DNA from 3 places in the Paeniglutamicibacter sp. ZC-3 genome. Region 3 is predicted to be linked to each of the others. Evidence: predicted binding sites of a transcription regulator. Region 3 holds the regulator's gene; each other region holds the start of a gene.
What was found. The regulator HrcA, encoded in region 3, represses chaperone genes, less so after heat shock. The targets are predictions, from matches to a motif close to TTNGCACTCGNNNNNNNCGAGTGCNAA.

Region 1 (5,232 bases), on a different contig from region 3:
CCCACGAAGCGGCCGCGGCCCACCACGCTGGCCCAGGACGCCATCAACGCCAAGACCGGCCAGGTGGGCATCACCTCCACGGGTGCCCCGGCGCTGCCGCCGCGCGCGAACCCTGCAGCCAAGCGCATGATTTCGCGTTTGCTGGCCTCCGACACCCCGCCCACCCAGGCGTTCAACATCGTCGAGCGGCTCAAGGGAACCCCCTATGCCAACCCGAAGGTCAATGCCGCACAGGACGCCTCGGCGCGCAAGACCCTGGAATTCGCCCTGGACCTTGCTGAAACCATGTTCCGCTACGGTGCCGGCGCCTTGGAAGTGGAAACCAGCGTCATTGCCGTGACCGCGGCCCTCGGGCTCAGCTACACGGACGTCGACATCACCAACCAGTCGATCCACTTGAACTTTTCCCCGCCGGAGGGTGAGTCGTTTTCGATGCTGCGCGTGGTGCGCTCCTGGACCAACAACTTTGCCGGGTTGGCGGAGGTGCATCGGCTGGTTTCCGACATCGTCTCCGGAGGCGTGACCCGGCAGCAGTCGGTGGACCGGCTGCGGGAGATCTCGCGTCGGCCCAAGCCCTTCCCGCGCTGGATGATCGGCTCGGCCGCCGGCGCCTTTGCTGCCTTCTTCGTGATCTTCATCGGCGGCTCCCTGCCCGGGGCGATCCTGGCCTTCGTCTCCTCGTTGGCTGTCGGACAGATCATCAAGTACGCGGCACGCTGGCGCGTGCCCGAGTTTTTCTCGATTGCCACCGCAAGCTTTGTCGTCACGGCCATCGCGGTGCTCTTCCACGCCCTGAATGCGCCCATGGACGCGGCGTTGGTGGTCGCCGGCGGCATCCTGCTGTTGTTGCCCTCGGCCCGGTTTGTCTCCGCCCTGCAGGATGCCATCAACGGGTTCCCCGTCACCGCCGCCGGACGGTTTTTCTCCGCTGCACTGACCTATGCCGCGATCCTGACGGGGATCATGACGGCACTGGTCGGCGGCGAGCTACTGGGCGCCCCGGAGCTGGACGTGCGGGTCATCGACACGATTTCCTATCCCGGCTGGTTGCTGGCGGCCTTGGTCGTTGCGGCGGTCATCATGGGCGCGATCACCGAGCAATCGGAACCTAAGCTCCTGCTGCCCACCGGCGGCATCGCCCTGCTCGGCTACCTGATCCTGCTGGGGATCCAGGCCCTGGGCGTGGGAGACCGGGCCGCGCCGGCCGTCGCGGCGACCTTCGTCGGCCTGGCCGGGCGCTGGGTGGCCTACAAGATGGGTGCTCCGCAGCTGGTGCTGGCCGCCCCCGCCATCGTGTTCCTGCTGCCCGGGTTGATGATCTTCCGTTCCATGTACGGGATCGTCTTTGACGTCGACGACATGAACTCGGCCATCGTGCAGATGTTCACCGCGTTCACCATCATGATGGCGATTGCCGGGGGTGTGGTCTTCGGCGACACCATCGCCCGCCCGCTGATCGGTGCCGAGGTGCTGGCGGAGCGCCGAAACATCCGCCGCCGCTAGCCGCGCGGGACCACCAGAGGCAGTGCCCAGTCGATGGGCGCGCCGCCAGCCTGCACCAACAGCGCGTTTGCCCGGGTGAAGGGCCTGGAGCCGAAAAACCCGTGCCGCGCCGAAAGGGGCGAGGGATGGGCCGAGGCAATGATGGGGATCGAGCCCAGCGCCGGCGCCAGCGCCTGGGCGTCCTTGCCCCACAGGATCGCCACCAGCGGCCCCCCGCGTGCCGCCAGCGCCGCCATGGCGGCATCGGTGACGGACTCCCAGCCAAGCCGTCGGTGCGAACCCGCGGCACCCGCAGCCACCGTCAACACCCGGTTCAACAGCATCACGCCCTGGTTTGCCCAGGCGGAGAGGTCGCCGTGTGCCGGGATCGGCAGGCCGGTGTCCTCGTGCAGCTCGAGGTAGATGTTCTTCAGGCTGCGTGGCAACGGGCGCACCTGGGGCAGGGCGGAAAAGCTCAGCCCCATGGAATGGCCGGGCGTGGGGTAAGGGTCCTGGCCCATGACCAACACCCGGGCCTCGGCCAACGGGCGGCTGAAGGCGCGCAGGATGTTCGGCGGTGCGGGCAGGATGCGCTCGCCGGAGGCGCGCCTGGCTTCGAGTTCCTTGGCGAGGGACACCAGCTTTCCCTCCACCGGGGCAAGCGCCTCTGCCCAGTCGGCGGCAACGAATCCGCCGTCCACCGCCTCGGCGAGTCCTTGGCCGAAGGGGAAAACAGTGGTGTCGGGTTGCGGCTCGGGGAGCTCGAAGAGCGGCGTCTCATGGGTGTCCATGACATACATTGTGGGCAGATGCCAAGCCGAGAGGGCAAACGGTTTGCGGGGGCAACACGTTAGAATAGTTACGGTTGGGGCAGATTGCCCGGTAGTTCACCGTAAACCGGGAACCGGATAGTTGAGGGAAGTGCAATGTCATCCGAGGCACTTGAGCTCGAGTTTGAGCTCGACGAATCCAGCGGGCTGGACGAGCGTTCCCAGCGGATTCTCGCGCTGGAACGCCAGTGGTGGAAGTATGCCGGGGCCAAGGAACAAGCCATCTCCGAGCTGTTTTCCATCTCGCCAACCAACTACTACCAATTGTTGAACACACTCATCGACACGGACGCAGCGCTGGCCCATGACCCCATGCTGGTCAAGCGATTGCGTAGACTACGAACGACGAGGCATCGCGCTCGGTCGGCGAAACGGCTCGGACCCGAGGCATGATTGCAACGCACGTCTGGCGTTTCGGGGCCCGGCCGCGCTTGTATTCCTGCAGCCGCGCATGCCCACATTGCAAGCCAGATCACCGAGGACGGGCATGACCAACTATCCGCGCGATGAATTTGATCGCGTCCCAGAGTTCAGCAACCGTAGCGGCTCGCACCGCGAAAACGGCTGGGCTTCCGCCGCGTCCGTGGGCGGGGCTCGATCCGGCTTGCGTTGGCTGATGGTCTTTGGGGCGATTGCACTGGTGGTGGGACTTTTCTCCTTCATGGTCCTGCCCAAGCTCACGGGCGCCACGACCGACCCGGCACCGGTTGCCGCCAGCTCCTCGGGCACCCAGGACGCCGCGGACTCCTCAGAGTCCACATCGGCAGACGAAGCCAGCGAAACGCCCGCAGAGAGCGAATCGGCGGACGAGGCTAGCGAATCCACGGAAGCCAGCTCCTCCACCGAGGCCAGCGAAAGCGGTCTGGCGGAAGACGCTGACACCTCCATGGCAATGGGCGTCTACAACGGTGCAAAGGTCGGCGGCCTTGCCGGCAAGGCGCGCACGGAGTTGCAGGATGCCGGGTTCAGCAATGTCGCGGCATCGAACTGGACCAAGAAAGTCAACTATTCCACGGTCTATTACCGCGCCGAGACCCATCGGGCCACCGCGGAGGCCGCGGCCGACGCCTTGGGCATCACCTCGGTCATGCAGAGCGCAAACATCCCGGGCAATATCGCCATCGTGTTGGGAAGCAACTACAACTAGCCGCACTGGCGCCGCAATACGCTTACGGCAAAGACCCACAGCTTGCACTCCGAGTGGTTGAGTGCCAAGATTTGTATTAGCACTCGCACGTCCCGACTGCTAATTCGATCGGAGTTTCGAGCGGATACATGCAGCCTTGGGGCGGTGTTTGAGTGAGTCCTTGACCAGGGCAGCGAGAAGCTTTTGCGATCGTCCCATGACATCGTGGATTCTTCGTCCGTCGCGGGCGTTGCCTCAGGTCGTAGATACGCATGAACGTCCCGAAAGGACATAAGCCGCTATGGCCAAAATCATTGCATTTGACGAGGAAGCACGCCGCGGCCTTGAGCGCGGCCTGAACATCCTGGCCGACGCCGTCAAGGTCACCCTTGGCCCGCGTGGTCGCAACGTCGTTCTGGAAAAGAAGTGGGGCGCCCCCACGATCACCAACGACGGTGTCTCCATTGCCAAGGAGATCGAGCTCGAGGATCCGTACGAGAAGATCGGTGCGGAACTCGTCAAGGAAGTTGCCAAGAAGACCGATGACGTCGCAGGCGACGGCACCACCACCGCAACCGTCCTGGCACAGGCACTGGTCAAGGAAGGCCTGCGCAACGTTGCCGCCGGCGCTGACCCGCTGTCCCTGAAGCGCGGCATCGAGAAGGCCGTCGAGGCCGTCACCGTTGAGCTCTTGGCTTCCGCCAAGGAAATCGAAACCAAGGAAGAGATCGCCGCCACCGCATCGATCTCCGCCGGCGACAACGAAATCGGCGCCCTGATCGCCGAGGCACTGGACAAGGTCGGCAAGGAAGGTGTCATCACCGTCGAGGAGTCGAACACCTTCGGACTCGAGCTTGAGCTCACCGAGGGCATGCGCTTCGACAAGGGCTACATCTCGGCCTACTTCGTTACCGACAACGAGCGTCAGGAAACGGTCCTTGAGGATCCGTACATCCTGATCGTCAACTCGAAGATCACCAACGTCAAGGACATGGTTTCGATCCTTGAGAAGGTCATGCAGTCGAACAAGCCGCTGCTGATCATCGCCGAGGACATCGAAGGCGAAGCCCTTGCCACCCTGATCGTGAACAAGATCCGTGGCCTGTTCAAGTCCGTCGCCGTCAAGGCGCCGGGCTTCGGCGACCGCCGCAAGGCCATGCTGGCCGACATCGCCATCCTCACCGGTGGCCAGGTCATCTCCGAGGAAATCGGCCTGAAGCTCGAAAACGCCACCATCGACCTGCTGGGCTCCGCCCGCAAGGTCGTTGTCACCAAGGACGAGACCACCATCGTCGAGGGTGCAGGCGACGCCGAGGAGATCGCCGGTCGCGTGAACCAGATTCGCGCCGAGATCGAGAACTCCGATTCGGACTACGACCGCGAGAAGCTGCAGGAACGTCTGGCCAAGCTGGCCGGCGGCGTTGCAGTCATCAAGGCCGGTGCCGCTACCGAGGTCGAGCTCAAGGAACGCAAGCACCGCATCGAAGATGCAGTGCGCAACGCCAAGGCTGCCGTTGAAGAAGGCATCGTTGCCGGTGGCGGCGTGGCCCTCATCCAGGCTGGCGCTGCCGCATTCGCCAAGCTGGAATTGACCGGCGACGAAGCAACCGGTGCGAACATCGTCCGCGTTGCCATCGAGGCTCCGCTGAAGCAGATCGCCTTCAACGCCGGCATGGAGCCGGGCGTTGTCGCCGACAAGGTCAAGGGCCTGCCCGCAGGTCACGGCCTGAACGCAGCCACCGGCGTCTACGAGGACCTCCTCGCCGCCGGCGTGAACGACCCGGTAAAGGTTAC
Region 2 (5,232 bases), on a different contig from region 3:
CACTGCCACGCGTGCTGCGTGTTAGTGGTTGTGTCCTGCGTGCGAGTCCGGATCCACGGCCGGCTTTTCGGCGACCAGGGTTTCGGTGGTGAGCACCAGGGCGGCGATCGATGCAGCGTTGCGCAGCGCCGAACGGGTGACCTTGACCGGGTCGATGACGCCGGCGTTGATCAGGTTCTCGTACACGCCGGTCAGGGCGTTGAAGCCCTCGTTGGCCGGTGATTCGGAAACCTTGGCGGTGACGACGTAGCCGTCGAAGCCGGCGTTCTGGGCAATCCAGCGCAGCGGCTGGACCAGGGCGCGGCGCGCAATGCCGACACCCGCAACGGCGTCGCCGGTGAGGGCGAGCACGGCGGGGTCGGTGTCCAGCACGGCAAGGGCGTCAACCAATGCGGTGCCGCCGCCGGCAACGATTCCCTCTTCGAGGGCAGCGCGGGTGGAGGAAACGGCATCTTCGATGCGTGCCTTGCGTTCCTTCAGCTCGACCTCGGTGGCTGCGCCGACCTTGATCACGCCGATGCCGCCCGAGAGCTTGGCGAGGCGCTCGTTGAGCTTCTCGCGGTCCCACTCGGAATCGGTGCGGGTCAGTTCGGCCTTCAGCTGCGAGACGCGGTCATTGACGTCCTCGACCGTGCCTGCACCGTCAACGATGGTGGTCGAGTCCTTGGTGATGGTGATGCGGCGAGCCGTACCCAGCACCTCGAGGCCGACCTGGTCCAGCTGCAGCCCCAGGTCCGGGGAGACAACCTGTGCGCCGGTGAGGATCGCAATGTCCTGCAGCATGGCCTTGCGGCGGTCGCCGAAGCCGGGGGCCTTGACGGCCACGGCGTTCAGGGTGCCGCGGATCTTGTTCACGACGAGGGTGGAGAGGGCTTCGCCCTCAATGTCCTCGGCGATGATGAACAGCGGCTTGCCTGCGGCCAGCACCTTTTCCAGCAGCGGCAGGAACTCTGCAACCGTGGAGATCTTGCCGGAGTTGACCAGGATCAGCGCGTCCTCCAGGACGGCCTCCTGGCGCTCCGGGTCGGTGACGAACTGCGGGGACAGGTAGCCCTTGTCGAACTGCATGCCCTCGGTGACAACCAGCTCGGTGGCGGTCGTGGAGGATTCCTCGATGGTAATGACGCCATCGGTGCCAACGGTCTCGAAGGCCTTGGCCAGGAGCTCGCCGATTTCCTCGTTCTGTGCGGAGATGGCCGCAACGTTGGCGACCTGTTTGCCCTCGACCGGAACGGCGTTGTCCTTCAGGCGCTGCGCAACTGCCTCAACGGCAACTTCGATGCCGCGCTTGATTTCGCCCGGGGCGGCGCCCGCGGCAACGTTGCGCAGGCCCTCCTTGACGAAGGCCTGAGCGAGCACGGTGGCGGTGGTGGTGCCGTCGCCTGCAACGTCGTTGGTCTTGGTGGCTACTTCCTTGGCCAGCTGCGCGCCAAGGTTCTCGTAGGCGTCTTCCAGCTCGACCTCACGGGCGATGGTCACGCCATCGTTGGTGATGGTCGGTGCGCCCCAGGCCTTTGCCAGCACCACGTTGCGGCCGCGCGGGCCGAGGGTCACCTTGACGGTGTTTGCGAGCTTATCAATGCCCGCTTCGAGGGCGCGTCGCGCCTCTTCGTTAAAAGCTAGCTGCTTTGCCATGTCTTGCTCCTTATAAGCTACGTAAAGCCCCGGCCAGGGGCCGGGGCTTTACGAGGAAAAACTACTTTACGACGATGGCCAGGACGTCGCGGGCCGAGAGCACCAGGTACTCGTCGCCGCCGACCTTGACTTCGGTTCCGCCGTACTTGGAGTAGATCACGACGTCGCCTTCGGCTACGTCAACGGGGACGCGGTTGCCGTTGTCATCGACGCGGCCGGGGCCGATTGCCACGACCTTGCCTTCCTGCGGCTTTTCCTTGGCGGAATCAGGGATGACCAGACCGGAAGCAGTGGTGGTTTCTGCTTCGAGCGGCTGGACGACAATGCGGTCCTCGAGAGGCTTAATGGAGACGGACATCGTCTCTCCTTTGCGTGAGTTACCAATGGTTTACGGGCCGTTCGGGTGGTACCAACCGTCGTCGCGGTGCCAGCTGGTGAATTACCTCAGGCTTTCAGCACTTGCCGGGATCGACAGGCGCCACCAATGACTCTAGGCAACCATTAGCACTCGGTCAAGGCGAGTGCTAATTACGGGGTCATTTACGCCCTCGGCGCATCTGACGTGATTGCGCCGATGTCCCCGAAGTGGCGCTGCGACGTCGACACTTTGCCGAACCTTGATCTGGACATCGGAATCGTGGGCAATTACTGGGCAGTCGGAGAAGAGCGGGGCTCCCCTCGAACCTCCAGCCGGTTGTCCCAAGGAACCGGCAGCGTCGAGGGGAATCCACTCTGGCCTCCCCGACATGATCAATGGCGCCATCCCCACGAGCAGGACGCCTTCATCCTGGAGGAACCCTGCCTCACTTGTCGTAAAGTGCCGTTCGCTTCCCACCGCTGTTCCGTTTCCTACGCCCCTCGAACCCATCGTTCGCCGCGTGTCATTAAGTAGCGCTTCCAGGCGTAGCCCCAGGGGGTCACGGCAAGGATCGGCACAACGAAGAGAACGTTGAAGAGCATCGTCGCCGTTGCCGCATCCATGTCGTTTGCGATCAGGTGGGGCAGGGCCACGATTGCGAGCCACAGAACCTTCCACATCGTTTCGAACAGCAGGATCGGCAGCATCCCGAGGGGATAGCGGAGGCCAAGGAACGCCAGCAGGGACATGGCAGTCAGAATGCAGAGAACCACCCCTTCGAACACGGGCATCGACGATGCCTGGAGCAGCAGCGGCCATTTAACGATCATCAGGCCCACTGCCATGAAGAGATAGCCGCCGCGCATCATGTTCAGGCGGAAGGTGGGCAGTTGCCCGGGCCCGGTGGTCAGATCCGGGAGCGGTGCTGCCGCTTGGGGCTGCGAAACTTGGGGCTGGGAAACCGGAAGCGTTGACGAGGCGGAGGATGGCATTGTCTTGTACCTTTCGAATGGTGCGGTTTCGACGGTGCGGTGCGGTGGCAAAACCTTGGGGTGATGTTGTTGCTGTCTTGACTCAAGGTTCCCTGCCGACGTGAGAGCGCGCATCGGCGGAAAGGCCCGGATCGCACCGACCGAAAGTACGGCTTGGTCCTCGGCCAACCTGCCGATGTCTTCCCCCGATTCACGGGCGAGTATCGAGTCATGACAACTGAAACCACCAACAGCCGCGCTCAAGCCGGTTGGCCGCCCCGACGCCGCAGAGCCCCGTGGCTGGCACCCGCCGGGCTGATACTCCTCAGCCTCATACCGGTGATCGCCGGCATGTTTCGGGTCACCGAGCTGACCAGCGGCGGCGTCATCACCCCAGACAACGCCCGATTCTTCGCCTCGCCGATTCCGGTGATCACCCACATCGCCAGCGCCACGGTATATTGCCTGCTCGGTGCGTTCCAGTTCGTGCCGTCGCTTCGCCGCCGGCGCGGCTGGCATCGCATCGCCGGCGGCATCCTAATTCCCGCCGGCCTGCTCGCTGCCCTGTCCGGTTTGTGGATGGCAGCTTTCTACGCATCGCCGGATGGCGGCAGCGCGCTGCTTATGGTCTTCCGGTTGTCCTTTGGCGCGGCCATGGCGGCTTGCATATTCCTTGGAATCATCGCGCTCAAGCGCCGGGACTTCAGCGCTCACGGCGCCTGGATGACCCGCGCCTATGCGCTTGGCATTGCGGCGGGAACCCAGGCCGTGGTGTTTGCGTTCTGGATCCTCGGCGTTGGGCCGGTCAACAGCCTGACCGATGCGCTACTCATGGGCGCAGCGTGGGTTCTCAACGCCACAGTCGCCGAGTTCGTGATTCGCCGGCGCGCTCAGTTGGCCCGCGCATTCCCAGGCCCCCGCTGATGCGCCAGTATCATGAAGGAGTGACCGGTCTCTTGCGCTCCGCGTGGAATGCGCCAGGCGCAGTTCCCCCTCCCCCGCGCCGGGTATGGCGGGACTGGGCGCTGGTATCGGTGGTCGTGCTTGTCGCACTGCTGGAGGCCACTCTCCGCACCGACCTCTCCCAACCGCTGCTAGCGGCGATCATCGTGATCGGCTCGGCCCCCACGCTGTTGTGGCGGCGGACCCTGCCACTGCCCATGCTCGCGATCGCGCACGGCGCCGTGGCAGTAGCGACCCTGCTGATGGGCAACTCGATTCTCTACACGAGCGTGTACGTCATCGTGCCGGCGTACGCACTGTTCCGATGGGGCAAAGGCCGAGACCTCATGCTCGGGTCCGGCATCCTTCTCGCCAACCTCGTGGTCTCCGGCCTGGGCGGTGCGCCTTTCGCCGACATCGTCGGAGAGGTCGGGTTGACCGTCATCGTAGTCACCCTCGGAGTTGCCCTCCGCTACCGGGCACGGGCAAGGATGCGGGAGATCGACCGCGCCAAGTTGCTGGAACGGGAAATGCTCGCCCGGGATTTGCACGACACGGTCGCCCACCACGTCTCCGCGATCGCCATCCGCGCCCAGGCCGGGCTGGCGACTGCCGCCCTGAAGCCGGAAGCGGCAACGGATGCGCTCCGCGTGATCGAGGCGGAAGCGTCCAAGACCCTTGTGGAGATGCGCTCGATGGTGCGCGTGCTGCGTCAAGGCGACGCGCCTGAACTGGAGCCTGAACTGGCTCCTGGCCGGACCATCGCCGACGTTAAGCAGCTCGCCACCACTGAGCCATTTGCTGGCCCCGGGGTGGTCGGCCCGCGCGTCGATGTTCGCCTAACCGGTGACACCGGGAGCATCCCGCCGACCGTGGCCGCCGCCATCTTCCGGCTGGCGCAGGAGTCGGTGACGAACGCGCGCCGCCATGCCCGGGGCGTCTCCATCATCGACGTGGTCCTCGAGGTGGATGAGGGTGGAGTGCGGCTGACGGTGACCAACGACGGTGAGGCGGCGCCGGCCGCGACGCCGGGCTACGGCATCACCGGAATGATGGAACGCACCTCACTGCTCGGCGGCACCTGCCACTCCGGCCGAGCGCCCGGCGGCGGTTGGGTTGTGACCGCAGAGCTCCCTCGTGTTGGATGGACCACATGACGATTCGTGTGCTCATCGCCGACGACCAGGAGTTGGTGCGCACCGGCCTTGGCATGATCCTCGATGCGCAGCCCGACATTGACGTCGTGGGCCAGGCATCCGATGGCATCGAGGCGGTGGCGCTCGCTCGCCGCCTTCAACCGGATGTCTGCCTGTTCGACATTCGGAT
Region 3 (5,232 bases):
CCCTGGATTCCTGGGCAGTGAACGGGCCGCGCGCCCGGAAGACCGCGTAGATGACCAGGGAGGGAATGCAGCCTAGGATCGCGCCGAAGTGGGCGATCATGGCCCATTGGCGGTCCTCGGAGGGGGTCAGGGGCAGGGGCGCGGCCGAGGAACCTTCGAATCGATCCGACTGGCTGTCGCCGCCGGGAGCATTTCGTGCCTCGTTTACCACTGCTGATGTCCTCTTCGTTGGGTTGGTTGAACCGTTGGCCAGTTTATCCCCAATCGGGTGACACCGGCGAACACGAAATGCCGTTCGTTGCGCAATTGGGACCAGCTGGCGGATTTGGCCGGGATTCCGCCTTATCCCCGATGGTCCCACGTGCCCGTTCGCGTCGGCGCGGTGATCAACCTCACGTGCAGGTGGGCGGGTCAGTGGTCCCCGGCGGTCAGGAAGTCGATGACTTCCTCGACCCGGCCCAGCAGCGACGGCTCCAGATCGGCGTAGGAGCGCACCTGGCCCAGGATCCTCTCCCAGCCCTGGGCGACATCGATCTGCTCCTGGTGCGGCCACCCCAGCCCCTTGAGGATGCCGGTCTTCCAGTCGGTGCCGCGCGGCACGACCGGCCACGCCTTGATCTTCAGCACGGAGGGGCGGATGGCCTGCCACACATCGACGTAGGGGTGCCCGACGATCAGGACGTTGCCGACAGCGCCGGGAACGCGCATCGCCTCGGCGGCGATCCTTGCCTCCTTGGTTCCTGCCACGAGGTGGTCGACCAGGATGCCGAGCTTGCGCTGCGGGGAGGGCGCGAAGGCACGGATGGCACCGGCCAGGTCATCGACGCCGTGCAGCGGTTCGACGACGATGCCCTCCACGCGCAGGTCGTGGCCCCACACCTTCTCGACCAGCTGGGCATCGTGCTTGCCCTCGACCCAGACGCGGCTGGCACGCGCCGTGCGTGCCTTCAGGTCGGTGACCATGCGCGAGCCGGAGGCGCTGCGTGCGGTTCCCTGGGGAGCCGGGGGAGCGGCGGCGGGTTCGATGATTTCCACCGGCTCACCCTCGAGCAGGAAGCCGAAGCCGGCGCGGAAGGACTTGGTGCGTCCGTGGCGGTCCTCGAGAACCATCACGCGCATGCCGCCGGATTTTTCGGTGCGAACCACCTCGCCGACCCATCCGCTTTCCACGTCCTCCAGCAGCAGGCCGCGGGCCAGCGGGACCTTGCGCAGTGTGCGTTTCCTGGGGGCGCTGATGTCCTGGGCGCCCCAGCCGTGGTAGCTCATCGTGTCACTTTCAGCTAGTGGTCAACAGGTCCCGGACCCATGTACGCAGCGGATTCGTTTGCCAGGGGCCGGGCAGCGTTCCGCCCTCCCACTGGCTGATGTGTCGAACGCGGCATCGCGGTCACGGACCAAACCATGCTAACAAGGGATGCGAAAGGTATTAGACTTAGCAGTTGAACGTGTCGAGTGCCAATGCCTGCCGTCGGGCCTCGGTGCGCGGCCGGGGGTGTGGACACTGCCCCCGGGACCATGGTGATCCGGCTTGCTGGGAGAGGTGAGAATGACCGAACCACGTAGGCTCGAAGTCCTTCGAGCCATCGTTGAGGACTACGTGCAGTCACGGGAGCCCGTTGGTTCGCGTGCCCTGCTCGATCGCCACGATTTGGGCGTCTCCGCCGCCACGATCCGCAACGACATGGCATCGCTGGAGGAGGAAGGGCTCATCGTGGCCCCGCATACCTCCTCCGGGCGGATCCCCACGGAAAAGGGCTACCGGCACTTCGTTGACCAAATCGGGGACATCAAGCCGCTCTCGGGCGCGGAACGACGCGCCATCGCGGCGCTGCTCGAGGGATCCCACGACGTCAACGACGTGCTGGAAAACACCGTGAGGCTGCTGGCCAGCATCACCCGGCAGGTTGCCCTGATCCAGGTGCCGCACTATTCGAACGCCACCGTTCGCCACATCGAATTGGTGGGACTGGGCGGCGGGCAGACCCTAGTGGTGCTCATCGCCTCCAGCGGCAAGGTCGAACAGCGCGTGATCCTGCTCCCGCCCTCCTTGGGGGAGTCGGACCTGCAGCAACTGCGCGCGGTGCTTCTCTCCGTCCTGGACGCCAAGCCGATATCCGACGTCGTCCGGCTCGCCCAGGGCGTCCCGGAACTCGTCGAGCCGCGCCTGGCGCCGGCGGTCCGTGCGTTGGCCGAGGCCCTTGGCGCCCTGGCGCGCAATTCCTCGGTGGACAGGATCCTCACCGCCGGCACCGCGAACCTGGCCCGCGCCAACCTGGATTTCCCGCTGAGCATCACCCCGGTGCTGGAGGCGCTCGAGGAACAGGTGGTGCTTTTGCGCCTCTTCTCCGAGCTCGAACAGGACGCCCACGGCATTGCCGTGGGGATCGGCACGGAAAACCAATACGGCGCCCTGACCGAGGCCTCGGTGGTCGCCACCGGATACGGTCCCGGCGAACAGGCCATGATCGGCGTGCTGGGTCCGACGCGGATGAACTATCCCACCTCGATGGCCGCGGTTCGCGCCGTCGCCCGATATCTTTCCCGAATCCTGGCCGGCTAATGCGGGTCGTAACATATTTCTTGAAGTACGAAAGGACACAGCGAGCACTGTGAGCACCCATTACGAAGTCCTGGGCGTCAGCAAGGACGCCACCGGCGAGGAAATCAAGAAGGCCTACCGCAAGTTGGCCCGTAAGCTCCACCCGGACGTGAACCCCGGCGAGGACGCGAGCGAGAAGTTCAAGCTGGTCACCCGCGCCTACGAGGTGCTCTCCGATGCGGACAAGCGCGCCAACTACGATGCCACGGGCAACGAGAACGGCAACGGCCAGACCGGATTCGGCGGCGGCGGAGGATTCGGCGGGGGTGGCTTTGGTGACATCTTCGAGCAGTTCTTCGGCGGCGGCGGGGCCCAAGGTCCTGCTTCGCGCACCCAGCGCGGCCGCGACGCGCTGATCACCGCCACCATCGACCTGGCCGACGCGGTGGCCGGGACCGTCTACCCGCTGGAGATGGAAACGGCAGTCAGCTGCCCGACCTGCGAGGGCAGCTGCTGCCGTCCGGGCACCTCCCCGGTCACCTGCACCATCTGCCACGGTGCCGGACAGGTCCAGCGCCCGGTGCGCTCGTTCCTGGGCCAGATGATGACGGTTGAGACCTGTGCCGCCTGCCGCGGCTTCGGCACCACCATCCCCGACCCCTGCATCGACTGCAACGGCCAGGGCCGCATCCGCGAACGCATTTCCAAGCAGCTCAAGGTTCCGGCCGGCGTTGCCAGCGGCACCCGCATCCACCTGGCCAGCCAGGGCGAGGCCGGCCCGGGCGGCGGACCGAACGGCGATCTTTACGTCGAGATCGAGGTCCGCCGGCACAAGATCTTCGAACGCGACGGCGTTGACCTGCACGCGCGCATGAACGTGCCGATGACGGCCGCCGCCCTCGGCGCGGACCTGGACCTGGAGACCTTCGACGGCTCCCAGGTCATCGAGGTCGAATCCGGTGCGCAGTCAGGGGACACCGTTCGGCTTCCGGGCTTGGGCGTCCCGCGCCTGCGCGGCGGCAAGCGCGGGGACATCATCGTCCACCTGCAGGTGGAGACCCCCACCAAGATCGACTCCGAACAGCGTGAGCTGCTTCAGCAGCTGGCCAAGCTCCGCGGCGAGGAATTCGCCGAGGGCCGCATGGAAAACAGCGGCGGAATGTTCTCGCGGCTGCGCGGGAAGCTGGGCAACCTGGGCGCATGAGCAACCAGTGCTTCTTCCTGTCGCCCGGTGAGCTCAAGGATGCGCGGGTAGACGCCGAGCTGCACCTGGACGGCCCCGAGGGGCACCATGCGGTAACGGTCAAGCGTGTGCGCGTGGGCGAAATGATCGACCTGGTCGACGGCTCGGGGGTGCGGGCGGTCGCCGAGGTCACCGCGACGCAGAAGGCGGCACTTGTCGCAACGGTGCGCGCCCTCGAAGCCGAGGCGCTGCAGCCGGTGGCCATCACCCTGGTGCAGGCGCTGGCCAAGGGGGACAGGGATTTGCAGGCGGTGGAGTCCGCCGTCGAACTGGGCATCGACGCGGTGCGTCCCTGGCAGTCGGACCGGGCCATCGTGCGCTGGAACGACGCGAAGGCCGCCAAGGCCCTCGCCAAATGGGAGGGCACGGTGCTCGCCGCGCTCAAGCAGTCCCGCCGCAGCTTCCTGCCCGAGGTGCGCCCGATGCTCAACAGTGCAGAGCTTGCCCGGGACATCGCCGAACGCGTCTCGGGCCCGGTTCCTGCCCTGGTGGTCGTCCTGCACGAACGCGGCACCGAGTCCCTCGCGGCCGTGGTTGCCGGGTGGCTGGAAGCCGCCCCCGTGCCGGTGCCGGACGAATCCGGGACGCGACAGGAGATCCAACTGGTGGTGGGACCCGAGGGAGGGATCTCCGATGCCGAGCTCGACCGCTTCACCGCGGCCGGAGCCAAGGTGGCCCTGCTGGGAAGCCATGTGCTTCGCGCCTCCACGGCCGGCCCTGCCGCACTGGTGCTCACCCGGCACCTGCTGGGCCAGCTCTAGGACACCAAGGATCCCCCCCGTTCCCCGCTGGAATTTTTCCGGCGGGGAACGGGGGGATCTTTTTGTGCTGGTGGGGTTCCCGCCAAGCGCCAGGGGTGCAAGGCCTAGTGCTTGACGGTGAAGTCCTTGGACTCGGTGCCGGAGCGGCCGCCGGTCTGCGCGTCGACGCCCCAGGCCGTGAACGTGTATTCGCCGGGGGCCAGCACATAGCTGAAGGAAAATTCGTTGTGTCCCAGCGCATCGCCGCCGGTGTGCAGTGCACCGGAGGCCACAACGGTGTCCTCGTCGCCGGATTCGGCGCGGCGGGTGATTTCCCAGAATTCCCCGCCGGAGAACATCGCGCTCACGCCGTGGAAGGTGACCTGGCCGGCCTTCTGTGTGGATCCGAATTGTGGGTCGATGATCCACAGCGGCGCGGCCAGCGCGGTGTCGCGCCCGAAGTCGTGGTCCAGGGTGATGTGGTCAAAGGCCTCGTAGCCGGTTTCGCCGTCGACGAGGATCCGCACGGTGGGTTCCAGTCCCTCGGTGAGGATTCCGGCGTTCGACGCGGCCGCGGTGGCCGTGAACACCAATTGGGCGATGGAACGTTCGGCCAGTCCCTCATCGACGTCCGAGCCGAAGGCCTTGGCCGAAAGGTCCAAGGTGATGACGTTGTCGGGGCCGATTGAGGCGCCGACGGACGAGCTGGG

Region 1: a site for HrcA is predicted at 3,536-3,562, ahead of groL (chaperonin GroEL). Genes of this name have one in related genera too.
Region 2: a site for HrcA is predicted at 2,137-2,163, ahead of groES (co-chaperone GroES). Genes of this name have one in related genera too.

The regions. Positions count from the first base shown of each region.
Region 1 covers NZ_JAOYTG010000001.1:641,014-646,245, reverse strand. The annotation lists gene OIU93_RS02880 (threonine/serine exporter family protein) at 1-1,503, shown strand, start outside; gene OIU93_RS02875 (uracil-DNA glycosylase) at 1,500-2,273, opposite strand; gene OIU93_RS02870 (DUF3263 domain-containing protein) at 2,409-2,705, shown strand; gene OIU93_RS02865 (LytR C-terminal domain-containing protein) at 2,800-3,459, shown strand; gene groL (chaperonin GroEL) at 3,740-5,232, shown strand, end outside.
Region 2 covers NZ_JAOYTG010000028.1:16,748-21,979, forward strand. The annotation lists gene groL (chaperonin GroEL) at 22-1,635, opposite strand; gene groES (co-chaperone GroES) at 1,697-1,993, opposite strand; gene OIU93_RS19290 (hypothetical protein) at 2,485-3,153, opposite strand; gene OIU93_RS19295 (DUF2306 domain-containing protein) at 3,196-3,888, shown strand; gene OIU93_RS19300 (sensor histidine kinase) at 3,909-5,063, shown strand; gene OIU93_RS19305 (response regulator transcription factor) at 5,060-5,232, shown strand, end outside.
Region 3 covers NZ_JAOYTG010000003.1:11,400-16,631, reverse strand. The annotation lists gene OIU93_RS04710 (DUF4870 domain-containing protein) at 1-211, opposite strand, end outside; gene OIU93_RS04705 (DUF3097 domain-containing protein) at 412-1,266, opposite strand; gene hrcA (heat-inducible transcriptional repressor HrcA) at 1,547-2,560, shown strand; gene dnaJ (molecular chaperone DnaJ) at 2,610-3,743, shown strand; gene OIU93_RS04690 (16S rRNA (uracil(1498)-N(3))-methyltransferase) at 3,740-4,543, shown strand; gene OIU93_RS04685 (GerMN domain-containing protein) at 4,648-5,232, opposite strand, start outside.